Regions from separate parts of the Pseudomonas edaphica genome, predicted to be linked through region 2. Evidence: predicted binding sites of a transcription regulator. Region 2 holds the regulator's gene; each other region holds the start of a gene.
The links. Region 2 encodes FliA, which starts transcription of late flagellar genes. Its sites were predicted from a motif close to CTAAAGTTTNNNNNNNNNNNGCCGNTAA; they were not measured.
Positions count from the first base shown of each region.

Region 1 (4,652 bases), 3.2 Mb from region 2:
TTCTACCCTCTGGACTTCACCTTCGTGTGCCCGTCGGAGCTGATCGCTCTGGACCACCGCATGGACGATTTCAAGGCGCGCAATGTTGAAGTGGTAGCCGTTTCCATCGACTCCCATTTCACCCACAACGCCTGGCGCAACACCGCCATCAATGATGGCGGCATCGGCAAAGTCAAATACACCATGGCTGCCGACATGAAGCACGACATTGCCAAGGCCTACGACGTTGAGTCCGAAGGCGGCGTGGCGTTCCGTGGCGCGTTCCTGATCGACGACAAGGGCGTTGTACGCTCGCAGATCATCAACGACCTGCCGCTGGGCCGTAACATGGAAGAGCTGATCCGTCTGGTTGACGCCCTGCAATTCCACGAAGAGCACGGCGAAGTCTGCCCTGCCAACTGGAAAAAAGGCGACAAAGGCATGAACGCTTCGCCAGAAGGCGTTGCGGCTTACCTGACCGAGAACGCTGGCAAGCTGTAAGCCAGGTTCGCGGCACAAAAAAACCGGCCTGAAAAGGCCGGTTTTTTTGTGCGCTGCATTTGGTTCTGTGGCGAGGGAGCTTGCTCCCGCTGGGCTGCGAAGCGGCCCCATAACCTGACACCGCGGTTTAACAGGTTAACCGCGGCGGTCTTATTGGGGCCGCTGCGCAACCCAGCGGGAGCAAGCTCCCTCGCCACAACCACAAAGGCGTCAGCCTCAGTCGTTGAAGTCTTCCCAGCCGCCCATTTGCTTCCACCGATTGACGATGCCGCAGAACAGCTCGGCAGTCTTCTCGGTGTCGTAGCGGGCCGAGTGGGCCTCACGACCGTCAAAGTCGATACCGGCCGCCTGGCAGGCCTTTGCCAGCACGGTCTGGCCGTAAGCCAGGCCCGCAAGCGTGGCGGTGTCAAAGCTGGAGAACGGGTGGAACGGGTTGCGCTTCATGTCCAACCGCGTCACGGCAGCATTCAGGAAGCCCAGGTCGAAGCTGCTGTTATGGCCCACCAGGATCGCGCGTTTGCAGCCATTGGCCTTCAACGCTTTACGCACACCACGGAAGATATCGGTCAGCGCCGCTTCTTCACTCACGGCCATGCGCAGTGGGTGATCGAGCTTGATGCCGGTGAACTCCAGGGCTGCAGCTTCGATATTCGCGCCTTCAAACGGCTCAACACGGAAGAAGTGGGTGTGTTCCGGGAACACAAAACCCTGTTCATCCATGCCGATAGTGGTCGCGGCGATTTCCAGCAATGCGTCGGTGGCGCAGTTGAAACCACCGGTTTCTACGTCGATGACAACCGGCAGATAACCGCGAAACCGCTCGGCCATCGGGTGGCGGGAGCCGCCACCACTGTGCTCGTGTTCGTCGTCGTAATGGTCTTCACTCACTTGCTTTCCTCCAGCAGGCGCCAGCGCAGTGTTTCACCGGCGCGCAGCGGGATAACAGTCAGCTCGCCAAACGGCAGGCTGGCAGGGGCGGTCCAGTCTTCACGAACCAGGGTAATGCGGTCGGTATTCGCCGGCAGGCCGTAGAAGCGCGGGCCGTTGAGGCTGGCGAAGGCTTCGAGCTTGTCCAAGGCGTTGCGCTGTTCAAACGCTTCGGCATACAGCTCGATGGCGGCATACGCGGTGTAGCAACCGGCACAGCCGCACGCAGCTTCTTTGGCGTGCTGGGCGTGGGGCGCCGAGTCGGTGCCGAGGAAGAACTTCGGGCTGCCGCTGGTAGCGGCGTCCAGCAGGGCCACCTGGTGGGTGTTGCGCTTGAGGATCGGCAGGCAATAGAAGTGCGGCCGAATCCCGCCCACCAGCATGTGGTTGCGGTTGTAGAGCAGGTGATGCGCGGTGATGGTCGCGCCGACGTTGGCCGAAGCCTCGTTGACGAACTGCACGGCGTCGGCGGTGGTGATGTGTTCGAACACGACCTTGAGGGTCGGGAACAGCTCGACCACGCGGCGCATATGCTCGTCGATGAAGATCTTTTCACGATCAAACACATCCACATCGCCACGGGTGACTTCACCGTGGATCAGCAGCGGCATGCCGACTTCAGCCATGGCTTCGATTGCCGGCAGGATCTTGTCGATACTGGTCACGCCGGAGTCGGAGTTGGTGGTCGCGCCCGCCGGGTACAGCTTGGCGGCGTACACAAAACCGCTAGCCTTGGCCTCGCGGATTTCGGCAGGCTGGGTACGGTCGGTGAGGTAGAGCACCATCAACGGTTCGAAGCGGCTGCCGGCCGGGCGCGCAGCGAGGATACGCTGGCGATAGGCATCGGCTTGCTCGGCATTACGCACCGGAGGTACCAGGTTAGGCATGATAATCGCGCGGCCAAACGTGCGCGCTACATCGGCCACGGTTTGGGGTAACGCAGCACCATCGCGAAGATGAATATGCCAGTCGTCGGGACGCAGCAGGGTCAGGCGGTCGGACATTGGGGATTCCAGGCGGGTCAATCTGGTGGGAATGCTACCGGAAAAGACTCTTGCAGGCACTCGCTATCAAGTTTTGCCGCACGTGTCCGATATCCCTGGGTATGCCTTAACGACGTATGACGCTTTGAAGTGTTGTAGAAACCAGTGGAGCCTCCCGTGCGCCAGCATTATCTAGCCCTGCTCAGTGTGTTCGCCAGCCTGCCTGCGATGGCACTCACATTCCAGACACGTCTGGAGAATATTGAGTGGAAGGTGGAAGGCGACCAATTCGAGTGCCGCCTGGCCCAGCCGATCACCGATTTCGGTTCGGGTGAGTTCGTGCGCCGGGCCGGCGAGCAGGCGACATTTCGCCTGAAAGCCTATAGCGGCGCGCTCGGAGCGGGCTCGGCGACCTTGCTGGCTGCGGCTGCACCCTGGCAACCGGGCCGTGGTGATATCAACCTGGGCGCCGTGCGTGTTGGCAGTGGCGACGTGCTGTTCAACAGCTCCCAGGCCCAGGCCGGGCGTTTGTTCACGGGTTTGCTGGAGGGGCGTAGCCCGACGGTGCGGCATTACGGGCGTGAGGGCGGCTACTCGGAAGTCCGCCTGTTGCCGGTGAAATTCAACAAGGCCTTCAACGACTATCAACTGTGCACCACCAAGCTGTTGCCGATGAATTACGATCAGGTCAAACAGACTGAAGTCGGCTTCCCCGGAGGCGGTATCGAGCTGGACGCCGCTGCCAAGAAGAAGCTGGACGTGATTCTCGCGTTCATGAAAGCCGACCCGACGGTTAATCACGTCGAGCTCAATGGTCATTCCGACAACAGCGGTAACCGCCTGACCAACCGTGACGTCTCGCGCCGTCGTGCCCTAGCGGTGATGGACTACTTCAAGGCCAATGGCATTCAGGAATCGCAGATCACCCTGCGTTTTCACGGTGAAAGTTACCCACTGGCGCCCAATACCAATGCCGCCAACCGCGCTCGCAATCGTCGCGTGAATATTCAGCTCGAACGCGTGGCTGCCCCCGAGAAACCGGCACCCCAGGCCACTGGCCCGAGCAGCGCGGCACACACGTCATAAGGTGCGACCATCGGTCGCCCGCTCGACATAATCTGTCGCTTTATCTTCATTTGCTGTCGCGCCTCTGTAAATTCACGGTTTTGGTCGGTAGAATCGACGGCTTTCCGTACAACCCCGTGGAGTGATGGCATGGCCGACGTAAACAAGGTCGTTCTCGCGTATTCCGGCGGCCTGGACACTTCGGTGATCCTCAAGTGGCTGCAGGATACTTATAACTGTGAAGTGGTGACCTTCACCGCTGACCTGGGTCAGGGCGAAGAGGTCGAACCTGCACGTGCCAAGGCGCAAGCCATGGGCGTGAAAGAGATCTACATTGACGACCTGCGCGAAGAATTCGTCCGCGATTTCGTCTTCCCGATGTTTCGCGCCAACACCGTCTACGAAGGCGAGTACCTGCTGGGTACTTCCATCGCACGCCCGCTGATCGCCAAACGCCTGATCGAAATCGCCAACGAAACCGGCGCCGACGCCATTTCCCATGGCGCTACCGGCAAGGGCAATGACCAGGTGCGTTTCGAACTGGGCGCCTACGCCCTCAAGCCAGGCGTGAAAGTGATTGCTCCTTGGCGTGAATGGGACCTGCTGTCCCGTGAAAAGCTGATGGATTACGCTGAAAAGCATGCAATCCCGATCGAGCGTCACGGCAAGAAGAAGTCCCCGTACTCGATGGACGCCAACTTGCTGCACATCTCCTATGAAGGCGGCGTGCTGGAAGACACCTGGACCGAGCACGAAGAAGACATGTGGAAATGGACCGTCTCCCCGGAGAACGCTCCAGACAAGGCCCAGTACCTGGAACTGACCTACCGCAACGGCGACATCGTTGCACTGGACGGCGTCGAAATGACCCCGGCCACCGTGCTGGCGACCCTGAACCGTATCGGTGGCGAACACGGTATCGGCCGTCTCGACATCGTCGAGAACCGCTACGTGGGCATGAAGTCCCGTGGTTGCTACGAAACCCCAGGCGGCACCATCATGCTGCGCGCTCACCGCGCCATTGAGTCGATCACCCTGGACCGTGAAGTGGCTCACCTCAAAGACGAGCTGATGCCCAAGTACGCCAGCCTGATCTACACCGGTTACTGGTGGAGCCCGGAGCGTCTGATGCTGCAACAGATGATCGACGCCTCCCAGGTCCACGTGAACGGCGTTGTGCGCCTGAAGCTGTACAAG
Region 1 is NZ_OZ255725.1:1,936,426-1,941,077, reverse strand. It holds gene ACQY47_RS08825 (peroxiredoxin) at 1-480, shown strand, start outside; gene rnt (ribonuclease T) at 697-1,368, opposite strand; gene pyrC (dihydroorotase) at 1,365-2,411, opposite strand; gene ACQY47_RS08810 (flagellar protein MotY) at 2,568-3,476, shown strand; gene ACQY47_RS08805 (argininosuccinate synthase) at 3,606-4,652, shown strand, end outside.
Region 1: the regulator FliA is predicted to act here: its motif matches at 2,477-2,504, upstream of ACQY47_RS08810 (flagellar protein MotY).

Region 2 (4,652 bases):
CGCTCAGGGAGTTGAGCAGCTGTTCGAACTCGCTGTCGGTCACATCCGGCTCGGCTTCAACCTCAGGCTCAGGCGCGGCGACCGGCGCAACCGAGGTATCGGCAGGTTCGGCCAGGCGTGCCAGCGCAGCCAGCAGCTCCGGCGTGGCGGCCGTGATCGGCGCACGCTCGCGCACCTCGCTGAACATGCCGTTGACCGCATCCAATGCTTCGAGAATCACGTCCATCAGTTCCGAGTCGACGTGACGCTCACCCTTGCGCAGGATGTCGAACACGTTCTCGGCGATGTGACAGCACTCCACCAGCTCATGGAGCTGGAGGAAGCCGGCGCCCCCTTTTACAGTGTGAAAACCGCGAAAAATTGCATTGAGCAGGTTCGCATCATCCGGTCGGCTTTCCAGCTCGACCAGTTGTTCGGACAGTTGCTCTAAAATTTCGCCGGCCTCTACAAGGAAATCCTGAAGGATTTCTTCATCGGCGCCGAAGCTCATGTGGGTGCTCCTTAGAAGCCTAAACTGGATAACAGGTCATCTACGTCATCCTGACCTGACACAACGTCTTCACGTTTATCGGCATGAATCTGCGGACCTTCACCCTTGGCGAGATGTTTTTGTGGATCTTTTTCCGAGAGGATCGCTGCGCGGTCATGTTCGATGCCGGCAAAACGGTCGACCTGGCCGGCCATCAGCACCAATTTGAGCAAGTTGCTTTCCACTTCGGTGACCAGTTGGGTCACGCGCTTGATCACTTGACCGGTGAGGTCCTGGTAATCCTGGGCCAGCAGAATGTCATTGAGGTTGCTGGCCACCGTGCGGTTTTCCTGTTCGGTGCGCGACAGAAAAGCCTCGACCCGACGCGCCAACTCACGAAACTCCTCAGCCCCCACTTCCCGGCGCATGAAGCGGCCCCAGTCAACGCTGAGCGCCTGAGCTTCGGTGGCCATGCCATTGACCAAGGGCGTGGCGTTTTCCACCAGGTCCATGGTGCGGTTGGCCGCCGCCTCAGTCAGCCGGACCACATAGGACAGGCGTTCGGTGGCATCGGTGATCTGCGAGATTTCTTCGGCCTGGGGCATGTGCGGGTCAATCTGAAAATTGACGATTGCACTGTGCAGCTCGCGTGTGAGCTTGCCCACTTCCTGATACAGGCCGCGGTCACGGGTCTGGTTAAGCTCATGGATCAACTGCACCGCGTCGCCGAACTGGCCTTTTTCAAGGCTGTCGACCAACTGGTGAGCATGCTTTTTCAGGGTCGATTCAAAATCGCCCTGTGACGTTTCTTTATGCTCCATAGCTCCCCCGTGGTGACATCAGCCGTGGATGCGTTCGAAGATTTTTTCGATCTTCTCTTTCAAGGCCAATGCAGTGAATGGCTTGACCACGTAACCGTTAACCCCGGCCTGGGCGGCTTCGATGATCTGTTCACGCTTGGCTTCGGCGGTCACCATCAACACAGGCAAGCTGCGCAGTTTTTCATCGGCGCGCACGTGACGCAGCAAGTCGATACCGGTCATGCCCGGCATGTTCCAGTCGGTTACCAGAAAGTCGATGCTCCCGCTGTTGAGGATCGGAATCGCCGTCAGGCCGTCATCCGCCTCGACCGTGTTGGTGAACCCAAGGTCACGCAACAGGTTTTTTATGATCCGCCGCATCGTTGAGAAGTCATCAACGATGAGGATTTTCATGTTCTTGTCCAATTCGACCTCCAAGCAGTCTTAAACGCGCCCAGCACCTGGACGCGCCATTTCAATCAACAGGCGTTACACAAAAAGGACTGCCCAGGGCACCACGGCACGAACCCGCAAAAGCGTAGAGCCTTTGCGGTAGCGTCTGCAGTGTCCCCACACTGCCTGTCAGCGCGCGCGCCACTCTCCCAATCGCCCCCGCAAGCGGGCGGCGCACTGGCTATGCAGCTGGCTGACACGCGATTCGCTGACCCCCAGGACCTCACCGATTTCCTTGAGGTTCAGCTCTTCGTCGTAGTACAGCGCCAACACCAGTCGCTCACGCTCCGGCAAATTGGCAATCGCCTCCGCCAACGCGCTCTGGAAACGTTCGTCTTCCAGGTCGCGCGACGGTTCCAGATGTGCACTCGCGCCGTCCTCGTGCAGCCCTTCGTGTTCGCCGTCCTGCAAAAGGTCGTCGAAACTGAACAGGCGGCTGCCCAAGGTATCGTTCAAAATCCCGTAGTAATCGTCGAGACTCAATTGGAGTTCGGCCGCAACTTCATGATCTTTAGCGTCACGACCGGTTTTTGCTTCAATTGCACGAATTGCGTCACTGACCATACGCGTATTGCGATGTACCGAACGCGGCGCCCAATCCCCTTTACGCACTTCATCGAGCATCGCACCGCGTATGCGAATACCCGCATACGTCTCGAAACTCGCGCCCTTGCTCGCGTCGTATTTGGTCGACACTTCGAGCAGGCCGATCATGCCGGCCTGGATCAAGTCCTCAACCTGCACACTGGCAGGCAGGCGTGCCAGCAAGTGATAGGCAATGCGCTTGACCAAGGGCGCATAGCGCTCGATCAGTTCGCCCTGACTGTCACGTGCCGACTTTTTGTAAAGGTTGTAGCCGCTGGATGTCATAGCACAGGTCCCGCGCTCGTCTGATGCACCAATCGCTCGACGAAAAACTCCAGATGCCCCCGAGGGTTGGCAGGCAACGGCCAAGTATCGACCTTCTGAGCAATAGCCTTGAACGCCAATGCGCACTTCGAACGAGGGAACGCTTCATAGACTGCACGCTGCTTTTGCACAGCCTTGCGCACACACTCGTCATAAGGAACTGCGCCCACGTATTGTAAGGCGACATCGAGGAAGCGATCCGTGACCTTGGTCAACTTGGCAAACAGATTTCGCCCTTCCTGCGGGCTTTGGGCCATGTTGGCCAGCACGCGGAAGCGGTTCATGCCGTAGTCACGGTTAAGCAGTTTGATCAGGGCATAGGCGTCGGTGATCGACGTGGGTTCGTCGCACACCACCAGCAGCACTTCCTGGGCTGCGCGCACGAAGCTGACCACGGACTCGCCGATCCCGGCGGCGGTGTCGATCACCAGCACATCGAGGTTGTCGCCGATGTCGCTGAACGCCTGAATCAGGCCGGCATGCTGCGCCGGGCTCAGGTGCACCATGCTCTGGGTGCCTGAGGCAGCCGGCACGATGCGAATGCCACCGGGGCCTTGCAGCAGCACATCGCGCAGCTCACAACGGCCTTCGATCACATCGGCAAGGGTGTGTTTGGGTGTCAGCCCCAGCAGAACGTCCACGTTCGCCAGGCCCAGGTCAGCATCCAGCAGCATGACGCGACGGCCAAGCTCTGCCAGGGCCAGGGACAAATTCACTGACACGTTAGTTTTCCCGACGCCACCTTTGCCGCCGGTCACCGCGATCACCTGTACGGGATGCATGCTGCCCATTTTATTTCTTTACCTTGTCTTGCTTAGACGCAGGCTACATGGCTTGGCCGCGTGAATCGCTTGCAGACCATCGATGTAGATACATTTCACGGTGTTCATCCTGCCTCACCCCACCCGCTTAGCCGGGTTGTGGTAAAGGTCGGCGAACATATCGGCCATCGCTTCCTCGCTAGGCTCTTCTTGCATTTGCACGCTGACAGCACGGCTGACCAACTGATGACGGCGCGGCAGATGCAAATCATCCGGGATCCGCGGCCCGTCGGTCAGGTAGGCAACCGGTAACTCATGACTGATCGCCAGGCTCAACACCTCGCCCAGGCTCGCGGTTTCGTCGAGCTTGGTGAGAATGCAACCGGCCAGGCCACAGCGTTTGTAGCTGTGGTAGGCAGCGGTAAGAACCTGTTTCTGGCTGGTGGTTGCAAGCACCAGGTAATTTTTCGACTTGATGCCACGCCCGGCCAGGCTTTCAAGCTGCATGCGCAGTGCCGGATCGCTGGCTTGCAGGCCGGCCGTGTCGATCAACACCACGCGCTTGCGCAGCAGCGGGTCGAGCGCATTGGCCAGGGACTGGCCCGGGTCGACGTGGGTCACTGTCACATTGAGGATGCGGCCCAAGGTCTTGAGCTGCTCCTGGGCGCCGATGCGATAGCTGTCCATGCTCACCAGCGCGATGTTCTGCGCGCCGTACTTGAGCACATAACGCGCGGCCAGCTTGGCCAGGGTGGTGGTCTTGCCCATGCCGGCGGGGCCGACCATGGCAATCACACCGCCCTCTTCCAGCGGTTCGATTTCCGGCGTGGCGATCATGCGCGCCAGGTGCGCCAGCAACATGCGCCAGGCTTGGCGCGGCTCTTCGACTTCAGCCGTCAGTGCAAGCAAATCGCGCGACAACGGGCCGGACAGGCCGATGCGTTGCAGGCGACGCCACAGGTTGGCCTGGTGCGGTTTACTGCCTTGCAGTTGCGTCCACGCCAGCGAGCCCAACTGCACTTCGAGCAGCTCACGCAGGCCATTGAGTTCAAAACGCATCGAGTCGAGCGCGCGCTGGTCGACAGCGGCGGCCGGGGCTGGCGCTGCAGGACGAGGCGGTTCTTTGAAGGTCGGTTCTACCAACGGCTCGGCGGCGGTCAGCGGCAGGCCGGCGAACAATTGGCGATTGGTGCTGGCATCGCTGTCGCCACGCATGCTCAATTCAGCCTGGGCCGAGACAATGCGCGAAGCGGTCTTGCG
Region 2 is NZ_OZ255725.1:5,184,317-5,188,968, reverse strand. It holds gene ACQY47_RS23715 (chemotaxis protein CheA) at 1-490, opposite strand, end outside; gene ACQY47_RS23710 (protein phosphatase CheZ) at 502-1,290, opposite strand; gene ACQY47_RS23705 (chemotaxis response regulator CheY) at 1,309-1,683, opposite strand; gene fliA (RNA polymerase sigma factor FliA) at 1,852-2,592, opposite strand; gene fleN (flagellar synthesis regulator FleN) at 2,589-3,422, opposite strand; gene flhF (flagellar biosynthesis protein FlhF) at 3,528-4,652, opposite strand, start outside.

Region 3 (4,652 bases), 3.1 Mb from region 2:
AGGTGGATTACCCAGGCGGACCGCTGGCCGGTATCGAGTTGCAGGAGCGCCTGGAGTCTCACGCCTACATCCTCGGCGGCAGCAACTACGAGGCGCCGGCGCAGCTGGTGGGTGATTTCATCGCCGGTAAGCCGTCCACCGCCATTGGCAGTGTGGAACCGTCCTACAAGCCGGGGGTGGCCCTGGGCGACCTGGCCCTGGCTCTGCCGGACTTCGCCATTGAGGCGATTCGTGAAGCGCTGCCGGCGTTCGAGAAACAGATCAAAGGTTACTCGCTGCACGATGCGGTACTGACCGGTATTGAGACCCGCACCTCGTCGCCACTGCGCATTACCCGTAACGAGTCGATGCAGAGCCTGAACGTAAAAGGCTTGTTCCCGGCCGGTGAAGGCGCAGGTTACGCCGGTGGCATCCTGTCGGCGGGTGTTGACGGAATTCGGATTGCCGAAGCGTTGGCGCGGGATATGCTGGGTATAGAAGCTTAAGCACTTCTTACAGCCAACCCGGATCAAATGTGGGAGCTGGCTTGCCTGCGATAACGGAGTGTCAGTCGCCGAATTTATCGACTGAACCACCGCCATCGCAGGCAAGCCAGCTCCCACATTAGTTTGTGGGGCGTGTCAGATATTGGCGCGCAGGACGCTGGCAGGCAACGGCTCACCCTTCTCTACACTGGCCGCAACGGCTGCAATCAAGCCGCCAAGCTCATACCCCTGCTCCGCCAACCAAGCCTGATCGTAGTATGTGTTCGCATACCGCTCGCCCCCATCACACAAGATCGCCACGATCGACCCCGACTCCCCCGCCGCTTTCATCTGCAGCGCCGCGACCAAAGCGCCGATCAGGTTAGTCCCGCTGGAACCACCCACCCGCCGCCCCAACCGCTCGGCCAGGTAATGCATGGCTGCCAATGACAGCGCATCCGGCACCTTGACCATCGCATCAATCACCTGGGGTAAAAACGAAGCCTCGACCCGTGGCCGGCCGATCCCTTCGATGCGTGAACCGCACTCCAGACGCAAACTGGCATCGCCCGTCTGGTAGTAGTCAAAAAACACCGAACGCTCGGCATCGGCACACAGCACGCGGGTGCAATGCTGGCGATAACGCACGTAGCGGCCCAGGGTCGCCGTGGTGCCACCGGTGCCGGGGCTGGAAATCAACCAGCTCGGCTCCGGGTAATGCTCAAAACGCATCTGCTGGAAAATCGACTCAGCGATGTTGTTGTTTGCCCGCCAGTCCGTCGCGCGCTCGGCGTAGGTGAACTGGTCCATGAAGTGACCGCCACTTTCCTTCGCCAAACGTTCGGACTCGGCGTAGATCTGCGTCGGATCCTTTACCAGATGGCTCTTGCCACCATAAAAGGCAATCTGGTCGATCTTCGCCTGGGACGTGGTGGCCGGCATCACCGCGATAAACGGCAGGTCAAGCAAACGCGCAAAGTACGCCTCCGACACCGCAGTAGACCCACTGGACGCTTCGATCACCGGCGCACCCGGCTTGAGCCAGCCATTACACAGCGCATAAAGGAACAGCGAACGCGCCAGCCGATGTTTGAGGCTGCCAGTGGGGTGGCTGGACTCGTCCTTGAAGTACAACTCGATACCCGGCAGCCCCGGCAATGGAAGAGGGATGAGGTGCGTGTCGGCGCTGCGCTGGAAGTCCGCTTCGATGACACGGATGGCTTCGCGAGCCCAGGTACGGTGGTCGTTCATGAGGTGAGTCTCTAAGGGTTTCAGTCCCGATTTTAGGGGCTTTCCTACACGCCACACAGATACAGTGACGACTCAATTAGACACACAATTGCTAAGCTTTGACGCAAGACCAATCCTGCCCCTCTCTTATAACAAATAAGAATATAACTTTTGTTTTAACAACTAACAGTACGGGTTAGGGTACCCACCTATTGAACCTTATTGGAGAGCATCCCTTGCCTCTGCGTAACACTTTCACCCGTTTCTTCCAGCTGGAGGCCGCCAGCGGTCTGTTATTGATCGCCGCTGCCGCTTTGGCGCTGATCATCAATAACTCACCACTATCCCACCTCTACGGCGCCTTCCTCGATACGCCGGTGGTGGCGCAGGTTGGCGCGCTGAAAATCGCCAAGCCAGCGCTGCTGTGGATCAACGATGGCCTGATGGCGCTGTTCTTCCTCCTGATCGGTCTGGAGGTCAAACGCGAGTTGCTCGACGGCCACCTGTCCAAGCCATCGCAAGTGGTACTGCCGGGGGCGGCCGCGATTGGCGGCATGGTGGTGCCGGCCTTGATCTACTGGGCCCTGAACAAGGACAACCCAGCCGCACTCGCCGGCTGGGCAATCCCGATGGCCACCGATATCGCTTTTGCACTCGGCGTCCTGGCCCTGCTCGGCAAGCGTGTACCGGTGTCACTGAAGCTGTTCCTGATGACCCTGGCCATCATTGATGACCTGGGCGCTATCATCGTCATCGCGGTGTTCTACTCCGCCGAACTGTCGAATGCAGCCTTGGCGGGCGCGGCCACGTGCCTGGTCGCCTTGATCGCGATGAACCGCCTGGGCGTGGTCAAACTCGGCCCGTATATGATCATCGGCCTGATCCTGTGGGTCTGCGTGCTCAAGAGTGGCGTGCACGCCACCCTGGCCGGGGTAACCTTGGCGTTCTGCATTCCACTGCGCACCAAAAATGCCGAACCCTCGCCACTGCTGACTCTGGAGCACGCCCTGCACCCTTGGGTGGCCTACGCTATCCTGCCGTTGTTCGCCTTCGCCAACGCTGGCGTGTCGCTGACCGGGGTTACCCTGGACAGCTTCACTCACCACGTGCCCATGGGCATCGCTGCCGGCCTGCTGATCGGCAAGACCATCGGCGTGTTCGGCCTCACTTGGCTGGCCATCAAGACCGGAATCGCCACCCTGCCCAGCGGCGCCAATTGGGGCCAGGTGCTGGGAGTGGCCATCTTGTGCGGCATCGGCTTCACCATGAGCCTGTTTGTCGGCTCCCTGGCCTTTGTGCCGGGCGCCAGTGAGTTCGCGGGTGAGGATCGAATGGGCATCCTCACCGGGTCGATCCTGGCAGCCTGTATTGGCTACGCGGTCACAGCGCTGGCGAGTCGCAAGAAAGCCTGAGCGCTCTGAACGCCCCACAAAAAACCCCAACCGGTTACCCGGTTGGGGTTTTTCTTTTGGCGAAGATGACACTTTCGCGTAACGCCTAAAGACTTTGTCTCGGCCGCCGACTAAGGATTGTGGCGATCCGCCTGCCCCGTCTGGGGCACCCGCCTGACACAGCTCTTCAACGCGTTCCCAGCCCGAGCGAAAACCCATGTTCCTGAGAAATATAAGAATCGCAGCCAGAGCCTTCATCGGCTTCGCTGCTATTGCGTCGCTGAGTGTGTTTCTCGGCCTGTTCGCGCTCAAGCAGATCGGCGAAGTGCAGTCCCAGGCTGCCGACATCCAAAACAACTGGATGCAGCGCGTGAGGATCCTCGCCTTGGCCAATGCCTCGCTGGATCGTTTTCGCTTGGGGGAAATGGCGCACATCCTGTCCGCCAGCGACGCCGATATGCAGACCTACGAAGACAAATCCGCGGGTCGCCTGAAAAGCGTCAAGGAGCAACTGGCTCAATATGCAGCGCTGTTGCGCACGCCGGAGGAAAAGTCGCGCCTGGACGTGTTTAACCAGAGCCTGGAAGGGTACGCCAAGAACCACACCGAGATGCTCAAACGCTCGCGCTCAGGTGACAAGGCTGGCGCCCGTGACTTTCTCAACAGCATTCGAGAAAGCTATGAGCAGATGACCAAGAACTTCGATCAATTGATCGACCTCGCCAACAAGGGCGCAGAACTTGCCGGCCAGACTTCCGTGGCCGCGTACCAGCATGCCGTGGGCGGTATCGCCATCGTCATCGTGCTGGTGAGTGGCGGCACGGTGCTGGTGGCCTGGCTGCTGACCCGCAGCATCACCGGCCCCATCATTGAGGCGGTACGGGTAGCTGAAACCATCGCCAAGGGCGATCTCAGCCAGCCCATCAACCCGACCGGCAATGACGAAGCCACACGCCTGTTGCGGGCACAAGAGACCATGCGTAATAACCTGGTGCAGACACTGCGGCAAATAACCGGCTCGTCGAGCCAACTGGCGGCAGCGGCCGAGGAACTGAATGCCGTTACTGCCGAGGGCAGCCGCGACCTGCAGCAGCAACATGGCGAGATCGAGCAGGCCGCCACGGCCGTCACCGAGATGACCACGGCCATTGAAGAGGTCGCCCGGAATGCCGCCACCACCTCCGACCTGTCCCAGGCGTCGCGCAGCATCGCCTTGAAAGGCCAGCAACGTATGGTCGAGGCACTGAGTTCCATCCAGGCCCTGACCCGTGGTGTAGAGCTAAGCTCCAGCCAAGTGGGCGGCCTGGCCGAGCAGGCCAAAGGCATCGGCAAAGTGCTCGACGTTATCCGCACCATTGCCGAGCAAACCAATTTATTGGCACTGAACGCGGCCATCGAAGCGGCGCGGGCCGGTGATGCGGGCCGTGGTTTTGCCGTGGTCGCCGACGAAGTACGCGCCCTCGCCCATCGCACCGCGCAATCGACCCAGGAAATCGAACAGATGATTGGCAGCATCCAGACCAACACCGCCAGCACCGTCAACACCATGCTCGACAGCAGCACCATG
Region 3 is NZ_OZ255725.1:1,749,656-1,754,307, forward strand. It holds gene ACQY47_RS07900 (NAD(P)/FAD-dependent oxidoreductase) at 1-485, shown strand, start outside; gene ACQY47_RS07905 (PLP-dependent cysteine synthase family protein) at 621-1,715, opposite strand; gene nhaA (Na+/H+ antiporter NhaA) at 1,931-3,106, shown strand; gene ACQY47_RS07915 (methyl-accepting chemotaxis protein) at 3,303-4,652, shown strand, end outside.
Region 3: the regulator FliA is predicted to act here: its motif matches at 3,192-3,219, upstream of ACQY47_RS07915 (methyl-accepting chemotaxis protein).